3 regions of the Streptomyces sp. NPDC003635 genome follow, and region 2 is predicted to be linked to each of the others. Evidence: riboswitches for the same ligand, from Rfam matches in the RefSeq annotation. Region 2 holds a riboswitch; each other region holds the start of a gene.
What was found. Region 2 has a riboswitch for cyclic di-AMP ahead of ACWDRW_RS00060 (M23 family metallopeptidase). Riboswitches for the same ligand answer to the same signal wherever they lie in the genome.
Positions count from the first base shown of each region.

Region 1: another riboswitch for cyclic di-AMP. It lies ahead of ACWDRW_RS05345 (NlpC/P60 family protein); the one in region 2 lies ahead of ACWDRW_RS00060 (M23 family metallopeptidase).
Region 3: another riboswitch for cyclic di-AMP. It lies ahead of ACWDRW_RS39505 (peptidoglycan DD-metalloendopeptidase family protein); the one in region 2 lies ahead of ACWDRW_RS00060 (M23 family metallopeptidase).

Region 1 is NZ_JBSFOK010000004.1:9,589-12,808, forward strand. Features, by position in the region: gene ACWDRW_RS05340 (tellurite resistance/C4-dicarboxylate transporter family protein) at 1-339, opposite strand, end outside; gene ACWDRW_RS05345 (NlpC/P60 family protein) at 570-1,772, opposite strand; cyclic di-AMP (ydaO/yuaA leader) riboswitch at 1,781-1,951, opposite strand; gene ACWDRW_RS05350 (ScyD/ScyE family protein) at 2,219-3,220, shown strand, end outside.
Region 2 is NZ_JBSFOK010000001.1:16,668-19,887, reverse strand. Features, by position in the region: tRNA gene ACWDRW_RS00070 (tRNA-Met) at 13-86, shown strand; gene ACWDRW_RS00065 (PP2C family protein-serine/threonine phosphatase) at 287-1,369, shown strand; cyclic di-AMP (ydaO/yuaA leader) riboswitch at 1,600-1,758, shown strand; gene ACWDRW_RS00060 (M23 family metallopeptidase) at 1,770-2,789, shown strand; gene ACWDRW_RS00055 (PrsW family intramembrane metalloprotease) at 2,864-3,220, opposite strand, start outside.
Region 3 is NZ_JBSFOK010000090.1:6,770-9,989, reverse strand. Features, by position in the region: gene ACWDRW_RS39520 (helix-turn-helix domain-containing protein) at 1-448, shown strand, start outside; gene ACWDRW_RS39515 (DUF6126 family protein) at 445-567, shown strand; gene ACWDRW_RS39510 (tyrosine-protein phosphatase) at 577-1,362, opposite strand; cyclic di-AMP (ydaO/yuaA leader) riboswitch at 1,852-2,011, shown strand; gene ACWDRW_RS39505 (peptidoglycan DD-metalloendopeptidase family protein) at 2,016-2,984, shown strand.

The sequences.
Region 1 (3,220 bases), on a different contig from region 2:
CGCGGCCAGGGCCAGCAGCGCCTCGGCCAGGTGCTGCCAGCCCAGCAGGGAGAAGCGGGTGCCGAGCACGGTCGTCGCCGCGACGGCGGTGAGCGCGGCGGGCGTGCCGGCCTCCTGCCGCCAGCGCTCCGGCTGCCCCACCAGTCGTACGACGAAGTCCGCGGCGAGGCCCAGCCAGGCGACGCAGCCCACGGCCAGGGCGATCCGGGACAGGACCTCGTACCCGGTGAGATGCAGTCCGACCGAGACGATGCCGGTCGCCATCACCGCGGCACCGGCCGCCGGAGGACGCAGCGCCCACCAGGCGCGGAGTGAGCGAAGGGCAGAGGTGCCGGGCATGCGGCCGATGCTAAAGATCCCCGGGCGCGTTCCCCGCGGGCCACGCGCGCGTGGGGGACGAAAGCACCCACGCGCGTGAGGCGTGGCCTCCGGGGCCGGACGCGCGCAAGCGGGAGGCACCGAGAAGCAAGCCCCCGCGCCGTGCCTATCGGCTCCGGGCAGGCCGCCCGGGAGCGGGGATCCGGGCGGGGGCATCGGAAGGGACGCCCCCGCGCGCGTGCCGCCCAGGCTCAGGCGGGGCGGACCACGCTGTGGATCGAGCCCTCGCCGTCGTAGTAGATCGACTCCTCGCGCACGTACGTGCCGGGCTTCGGGGCGTGGATCATCATGCCGTTGCCGATGTAGATGCCGACGTGGGTGATGTCGTCGTAGAAGAAGACGAGGTCGCCGGGCCGGGCGTTGGCGAGGGAGACCGTGGTGCCGGCGTTGACCTGGTCGTAGGTGACGCGCGGGATGTCCACGCCCGCGGCCTTCCAGGCGGCCTGGGTGAGGCCCGAGCAGTCGTAGGAGTCCGGGCCCGTGGCGCCCCAGACGTACGGCTTGCCGATCTGCGCGCGGGCGAAGGCGAGCGCCTTCTCGGCCTTCGTGGCGTAGGAGGAGTCCGCCGTGGCGTCGGTCTCGCTGGTGCCGGTCGAGGTGGAGCCGGTCGAGGCGGAGCCGGAGCCGGTGGAGCCGCTCTCCTGCTGCTGGGCCGCCTCCGCGGCCTCCTCGCGGCGCTGCTCCTCCGCCGCCTGCTGCTCAGCCAGCTCGGCCGCCTTGCGCGCGGCCTCCTCCTGCTTCTTGCGCTCGATCTCCGCGAGCCGCGCCTTCTCCTCGGCCGTGAGCTCGGAGAGCAGCTCCCGCGCGTCGGAGAGCTTCTTCTGGACCGTGGACTTGGCGGTCTTCAGATCGCTCTGCGACTCGTTCAGCGTCTGGAGGCTCTCGGTGGCCTCCTGGCGCTTCTTCATCGTCTCGGACTGCTGCGTGATGTAGTCGTCGACCGCTTCCTTCTGACGGCCGGTCATCCGGTTCATCAGCTGGGTCTGGTCGAAGTAGTCCTGCGGGGTGTCGGCCAGCAGGAAAGTCGCGGTGTCGGGGGCGGAGGCACCGGTCCGGTACTGCGCGGCGGCGAAGGAACCGAGTTCCTCCCGCGCGTCGTTGAGCTTCTGGGTGCGCTTGGCGACGTCGTCGAGGAGCGTGTCGACCTGCTTGCGCTGCTTGGTCGTCTTCTCCTTGGCCGCGTTGTACTTCTCGGTCGCCGTCTCCGCCTGGCGGTAGAGGTCATCGACCTTCTTCTCGACCTCTTCGAGACTCGGCTTGTCGTCCGTGGCCGGGCTGGCGTTGGCCGTCTGGGACAGCAGGGCCACGGAGGTGAGAGCGGCGGTGGCCAGAGCAGGGGTGCGTATGCCTGCTACGCGCGTACCGGCGGGACGCGACTTGCGGTGCGACGCCAAGGGAGGCGACTCCTTCCGTACTCCGCCTACCGAGTTAGCTGTCGGGTTCGGGCGGGTGGTTAGGAAGGGTTGCCCTACGACCACGTCCCGGTGAGGGAGTTGGGTCGATTCACCCCAATGTCGGTGGGTCCCCGGCTCCGGTTGCCGTGGGCGGGCAACGGACTCGGCGGAGGCCGCGCGGCCCGGCGGGGTTCGCCGGTGGGGGTCGTACGGCCTGCCCGGCACGGTAGCCAACTCGTGTGGCCCCTGTGAAGGTTGATGGGTGATATGCCCGATACATTTTCGTGACCTTGGGTCAGGGCTTTGCGCGGCGTGGTCAATACGGACGGATCTGCAGCGACATGTACGTATTTTCTTCGGAGTGACGTCTTCCGCCCGCTTCCGGACGCTAGCTTCCAGCCAGCCGCGGTCGTGTGAGCCGCGGTGGGTGAGTAGGGGGTACGGGCATGAGGAAGCGCACGTCACTCGTCGTCGCCACGGGCGTCGCGCTCGCCGCCACGGCGGGCGTCGCGCCCGCCGGCGCGAGCGGGGGAGGGGACGGCCGGCCGGTCGTCCGGGTGATCGCGAGCGGGCTCGACAACCCGCGCCAGCTCTCGTACGACCAGGGGCGGCTGTACGTCGCCGAGGCCGGCCGGGGCGGCGGGAAATGCATCGGTGAGGGGCCGGAGGGGGAGACCTGCGTCGGGCTCACCTCGGCCGTCACCAAGATCTACTGGGACGGGGGCGCGTGGAAGCACCACAGGGTGGTGAAGGGGCTGCCCTCGGGCGCCGCCCCCGACGGCGGCTTCGCCACCGGCGTCGACGGTGTCTCCGCCCGGTACGGCGAGGTGTGGGGCGTGGAGACCTTCGTGCCGCCGGAGGCCGGGGTGCCCACGAGCCCGCCCTGGAACACCCTCGGCAAGCTGCTGCGCATCGGCCACGGGAAGGCGAAGATCGCCGCCGACGTGTCGGCCGTGGAGCTGAAGTACAACCCGCACAAGGCGAGCCTGGAGTCCAACCCGTACGCCGTCCTGGCCCTCCCGGACGGCCGGAAGATCGTCGCGGACGCGGCCGGCAACGACCTCGTCGAGATCTCCAAGTCCGGCAAGGCCCGTCCCCTCACGGTCTTCCCGGACCACAACGGCCGTGAGTCCGTCCCCACGTCCCTGGCGCTCGGCCCCGACGGCAAGCTCTACGTCGGCGAGCTGAACGGCCTCACCGAGAAGCCCACAGCGCGCGTGTGGCGCGTCGACCCCTGGAGCGGCAAGATCCTCGGCTGGAAGTCCGGCTTCGGCCCGATCAGCGGCCTCGCGGTCAACGGCGGCGGCGACCTCTACGTCAGCCAGCTCTTCGGCGGCGTAGTGACGAAGGTCTCGAACGGCAGGCGTACGCACGTGAAGGTGCCGTTCCCCGCGGGCGTCGCCGTCGACCCCCACGACGGAAAGGTCTACGTCTCGGCCTGGTCGGTC
Region 2 (3,220 bases):
TGGTTTCACCGACGCGGGGTGGAGCAGCTCGGTAGCTCGCTGGGCTCATAACCCAGAGGTCGCAGGTTCAAATCCTGTCCCCGCTACTGAAGGCCGAGGGCCGGAACTCGTTCAACGAGTTCCGGCCCTCAGTCGTTTCCGCGTGGGTGTCATGGCCGTTCGCGGTCCGTTCCGTGTGTGTTCCCGGTCTCATCCACTCGGCCCACCCCGATCGCCCCCCGCCCCCGCTCCGGGAAACCTGGAGGGACGGCGGACGTGGTGGGAGGCGGCGGTGCGGATCTCAGGGGTGGCGAACGCACGGCGCGTCCCGCCCGCACGCACTTTCGTCCGGCTGCTCCCGGCGCTGCTCATCGCGGGCGGAGTCCTGTACGACTTCGTCACTCCCCGCGGCTACACCCCGGTCCCCTTCTTCACCGCCGCGCCGCTGGTCGCCGCGCCGTTCTTCAGTCTCCTCGGCACCGTCGTCACCGGGATCGGGGCCCTGATAGCCACCTACGGCGTCCATGTCCGCTTCGGCTTCGGCCTCGACGCGGACACGGTCACCGAGGTGCTCACCGTCGTCACGGTCGCCGTCCTGGCCACCGGGCTCAATCTCGTCGTGCGCCAGGGCCATCTGCGGCTCGCCTCGCAGCGCGAGATCGCCGAGGCCACCCAGCGCGCCGTCCTGCCCCTGCCCATGGAGCGGCTCGGCGGGTACGAGATCGCCGCCCGCTACGAGGCGGCGCAGGCCGACGCGTTCATCGGCGGCGATCTGTACGCGGTGCAGGACAGCACCTATGGCGTCCGGCTCGTCGTCGGTGACGTGCGCGGCAAGGGGATGGGGGCGGTCGCGGCCGTCGCCGTCGTCATCGGGGCGTTCCGCGAGGCCGCCGAGCAGGAGCCGACCCTGGAGGCGGTCGCGCAGCGGCTGGAGCGGGCGCTGAACCGGGAGGGCTCCCGGCGCGACGGGATCGACGCCGTCGAGGGGTTCACCACCGCCGTACTCGCCGAACTCCCGCACGGCGACGGGGGCGTACGGGTCGTCAACCGCGGTCATCCGCCACCGCTGCTGCTGTACCCCGACGGCACCGTGCGCCCGCTGCCCGCCCGGGAGCCCGCGCTGCCCCTGGGCATGAGCGAGCTGGGCAACTGGCCGGCCACAGCCGACGAGGTCCCCTTCCCGCCCGGCACCACCCTGCTGCTGCACACCGACGGACTGTCCGAGGCCCGGGACGCGCACGGCGCCTTCTACGACCCCGAGCTGCGGCTGGCCGGCCGCACCTTCGCCGATCCCGGCACGCTGATCCGGACCCTCGCCGAGGAGGTGCGCCGGCACAGCGGGGGAGGGATGGCGGACGACATGGCGCTGCTCGCCGTGCGACGGCCCTGACCGTCACCGGGGGTGACCGGACAGACGCCCTCCGCATAACAACTGACACACCGTCAGCACTACTGTGACACCTGAAGCGTGGCCAACTCGCCCGATTTGGCCCCCTGGTGACCCGAAAGTCCAGGCCGGAATCGTTAATGATCAAGAGGAACAGCTTGGAATCAGCGCCCCGGGTCTATTAACGTTCGATAACGCAGCGCGGTCGTCCCAGCCGTCACAAGAGTCGGCTCCGTGCGCACGCGCCGAATCCCGTAAGGGAACCGGGGAACCACCAACTTGGGGTGAATCGCTCGTATTTCGCCGGACATGAAACGGCGGATATACGCGCGTAGGAGACCTTCCTGCTCCGAACCCGTCAGCTAACCCGGTAGGCGAGAAGGAAGGAAAGGAGCACGCCCACGTGGCGTCAAACCGGCCTGGCCCTGAGGCCCCGTTCGTGCCGAGCCAGCGTGACACCGAGGCTTTCGGCTACGGCAGCCACCGCACCGACGAGGGCCCTTGGGAGGAGTGGAACCCCACCGCGGAGTCCATTCGCCCGGTACGCGGCCGGCACCGCGTCGCCAAGCAGCGCGGCGGACTCGCCCGCAGCTCCACGGTTCTCGGCGTCGGCGTCATAGCCGCCGTCGGCGCGGGCGGCATGGCCAGCGCGCAGTCCGGCAAGCCGCCGGTCGCGATCACCATGCCCGACCTGCCGCTGATCAACGACTCCGCGGACGAGGCTCCCGAGGCCGACACCACCCCGCTCAGCAACATCGGGGTCACCACCACCGGGACCGAGCAGGCCGCCGACGCCGGCGAGGCGCTGCGCGCCCGCATCATGGCCCAGGCCGAGCAGCAGCAGGACCAGGTCGACACCAAGGCCGCCGAGGCCGCCGCCGCTGCCGCCGAGAAGGCCGCCGCGGAAGCCGCCGCGAAGGCGGAGAAGGAGGCCGAGGCCAAGGCCCAGGCCGCCAAGGAGAAGGCGGAGGAGGAGGCCCGCGAGAAGGCCGAGGCCGAGCGGCTGGCCCAGCTCGCCAAGCAGTTCGCGCTGCCCACGTCCTCGTACACCCTCACCTCGACCTTCGGTCAGGCCGGGTCGCTGTGGTCCTCCGGCTACCACACCGGCCTCGACTTCGCCGCTCCCACAGGTACCCTCCTCAAGGCGGTCCACACCGGCACGATCACGGCGGCGGGCTGGGACGGCTCCTACGGCTACAAGACCGTGCTCACCCTGGAGGACGGCACCGAGATCTGGTACGCGCACCAGTCCTCGATCAGCGTCAGCGTCGGCCAGAAGGTCAACACCGGTGACGTCATCGGGCGCGTGGGCGCGACCGGCAACGTGACCGGCGCCCACCTGCACATGGAGGTCCACCCCGAGGGGTCCACCTCCGGCATCGACCCGCTGGCCTGGCTGCGCAGCAAGGGCCTCAACCCCTGATTCAGCCCCCCGTGTGATCCCCGGCGGTCCTGACGGCACATCCCCCCGACGTCAGGGCTGCCGGTTACGCATGTCTACGTGCGGTACGGGTTGTACCCCGGGTACGCGGGATAGGCCTGGTAGGTCGGCTGCGCCGGGTTTCCGTACACCCCGTGGACCGGCCACGGAGGCGGCAGCACCGGCACCGGCGGGGCGGTGACCCGGGCCGCGTGGTCCAGGGCGGGCCGCGCGATCTCCCGGCGCCGCCACAGTTCCCCCAGCAACTCCGCTTCCCGTACGACGAAGTCGGCGCCCGCGCGGCCCCGGCGGCCCCGGTGCCGCAGGAACGCCAGGGAGGTCGCGTACGCCTCGTAGTGCGCCACCTCCCGCGCCGCCCGCTTTCCGGCGTGACGGCGGGCGTACTGACGGGCCAGGCGCCGGGCCCGCATCGA
Region 3 (3,220 bases), on a different contig from region 2:
GCTGCTCTCGCTCGCCCGTATCTACGGTACGACCGTCTCGGAGCTGCTCGGCGAGACGGTCGCCGACCGGGACGCCGTGGTGCGCGCCGCCGACATGGAACCGACCGAGGCCGGCGGCTGGACGTACCGGCAGGCCGGGGCGCCCGGTCGCGGAATGCAGGCGCTGCGGCTGCACGTCCCCTTCGGCTCCCAGGGCGACATCGTGCGGGTGCACCCGGGCGAGGAGTGGCTCTACGTCCTCAGCGGGCGGCTGCGGCTGCGCCTCGGGGACACCACGCACCGGCTCGCACCGGGCGACAGTGCCCACTTCGACTCGCTGACCCCGCACCGGATCGCCGCCCTGGACGAAGGCGGGGTCGAGCTCCTGTTCGTCCACACCCTGCTGCAGAGCCCCACGGCCACGTTGTGCCTGGGGCCCACCCCCTCACCGACCGGAGAGACGCCATGACCGACATGGAGGAGAAGTTCCCGCGCGCCCTGTGGGTCCGCCTGATCATCTACATCGCGGTGGGGCACGTCTTCGCCGCGTTCATCTACCTGCTCTTCGAGCTGGGGGCGAAGCAGTAGTCGTACGGCTCAGTCGAGCAGGCGCTCCCGGAGGCGCTCCCGGACCTCGGGGGTGATCCGCAGCGCCTGCTCCAGGTAGCTGTCGACGTCGCCCCAGGTCTCCTTGATGGTCTCGAAGGCCGCCGTCAGGTACTCGGCGCGCGCGTCGAAGAGCGGGCTGAGCAGCTCCATGACCTCGGGGGTGTGGCTGTTGTTGCGCTGCACCCGGTAGCGGCGGTGCTTGGCGTTCGACTCCAGGTAGTCGGCGATGATCGCCTCGCGCTCGACGCCCAGTGCCAGCAGGGTCACCGCGATCGACAGACCGGCCCGGTCCTTGCCCGCCGCGCAGTGCATCAGGGCCGGGACGCTGTCCTCGGCGAGGGAGTGCAGCACCTGGGAGTGCTCGGCCGTGCGCTCCTTGATGATCATGCGGTACGACTCGATCATCCGGTTCGCGGCCTTGCCGTCGTCCAGGATCTCCCGCAGCTGCTCGATCTCGCCGTCGCGGACCATCTTCCAGAACTCGGCGCCGTCCGCCGGGTCGGACAGCGGCAGGTTCACATTGCGCACCCCCGCCAGCTCGACGTCGGGGCCCTCCAGCTTCTGGTCCGCGGTGTTGCGGAAGTCGAAGATCGTGTGCAGGCCGAGGGAGCCGAGGAACGCCGCGTCCTCGTCGGTCGCGTGCGCGAGATGACCGCTGCGGAACAGCACGCCGTGGCGCACCCGGCGGCCGTCCACCGTCGGCAGTCCGCCGACATCGCGGAAGTTGCGCACTCCGGCCAGCTCGGGCTCGGTCGACGGGACCTGCTGCGTCACTTGGGCTCCTCCCACCGGATGCCGCCGACTCTGCTCGTCCGCGGGCACGGTCCGACGATACGACATGGACCATGGCCGACCATTGAATACGGCAAAACGGGCGAACAGCGCTGAAACCCTGCCCATTCATCGCCGATTTGTCTAACAGTCGTGATGCGTCACTTCTCCGGCTGCGCCGCTTCTGGTCCTTCTGTCCGAATTGCAGCCTTCATTCCAACTCGCTCTGGAGTAAAGGACTCTGGAGCAACGTCACGTGAGCAGGGTCATATCCGTGACGGTGCGTCGCCCGTCATGTCCACGTAATTCAAGCGTTTTTCAAGGGCATTTGCGGGAAACGGGCACCTCCTAATGAACGGAAAGTGACGGCGAATTCCCACAAGGGATCAAGAGGGATGGGTTCGGGTGGAACCTTCTGCTTGTCCCTTTGCGTCTTGGTCGCTTACGTTCCCACCCATCCGAGCGGACGCCGAATCCTGCCGCCGCTCGGAATCCGCACACTCACCCGTGCACGGCAGGAGCGGGGGACCCACAGGCACCACCGCCTGGTCCGGTCTCCGGAACAGGCTCGGGGTCAAGTCGTGCCCAGCGCGCGGCCGGACATCTCCAGTCCGCACCCGACAGCTCACCTCGCAGGCGCCGGAGAGGAATTCGCCATGCCCGCGAAGGGTAAGCACCGCCGTCCCAAGACCCTGCGCTTCACCCGCACGATCGCCGTCGCCGGAACCGGTGGCGCCGCGCTCGCCCTCCCGCTTCTGGGAGCCACCGGCGCCCACGCGGCCCCGTCGCAGTCCGTTTCGGAAAAGGCCGTTCAGTCGGTTCAGGCGGCAGACAAGAAGGCTGCGGACAAGAAGGCGGCCGAGAAGAAGGCCGCCGCGAAGAAGACGACCGGTGCGAAGACGTACACGGTGCGGTCCGGGGACTATCTCTCGAAGATCGCCGACGAGCAGGATGTCAGCGGTGGCTGGGAGAAGCTCTACCAGGACAACCGTGCCGCCGTCGGTGCCGACCCGTCGCTGATCCACCCGGGTCTGAAGCTGTCGATCGGCAAGAAGGCCGCCTCGACGGCCACCGCCGAGAAGCCGGCCGCGAAGTCCTCCACCCCGTCCTCGGCCACGTCCTCCTCGGACTCCGCCAAGTCGTCGCAGTCCGCGGAGGCCTCGCAGTCCTCCGAGGCCCAGGCGACCACGACCACGCAGGCCGCCCAGTCCTCGGCCAGCGGCTTCACCGCTCCGGTCTCCGGCGCCGGTGTCGGCACCGCCTACAAGGTCGCGGGCAGCATGTGGTCCAGCGGTTACCACACCGGTGTCGACTTCGTCGTCCCGACCGGCACCTCGCTGAAGGCCGTGGGCGCGGGCACCGTCGTCTCGGCCGGCTGGGCCGGCGCGTACGGCAACCAGGTCGTCATCCAGCTCGCCGATGGCCACTACGCCCAGTACGCCCACCTGTCCTCGCTGTCCGTCTCCAGCGGTCAGTCGGTGACGGCGGGCCAGCAGGTCGGCCTCTCCGGCTCGACCGGCAACTCGACCGGACCGCACCTGCACTTCGAGATCCGCACCACGCCGGACTACGGCTCGGACGTCGACCCGGTCGCCTACCTCCGCGCCCAGGGCGTCTCCCTCTGACGGACGCTCCACTCGGAACCACCTGCCTGACACGCCGCCGAAGGCCGGACCCCCGATCCCCGGGTCCGGCCTTCGGTGTGGTGTGCCGGGCAGGGTGGTCGAGGCCCCAACAGCCGTGATCCGGTGTCTATTCCGGAGTTGGCGAAGGCTTGAAGAGTGGCTTATCTCACCGTCCGTCAACCCCTGCCTACGGTCGCGTAGGTCACATTCGAAGGTGAATCATGACCCGATGTGGC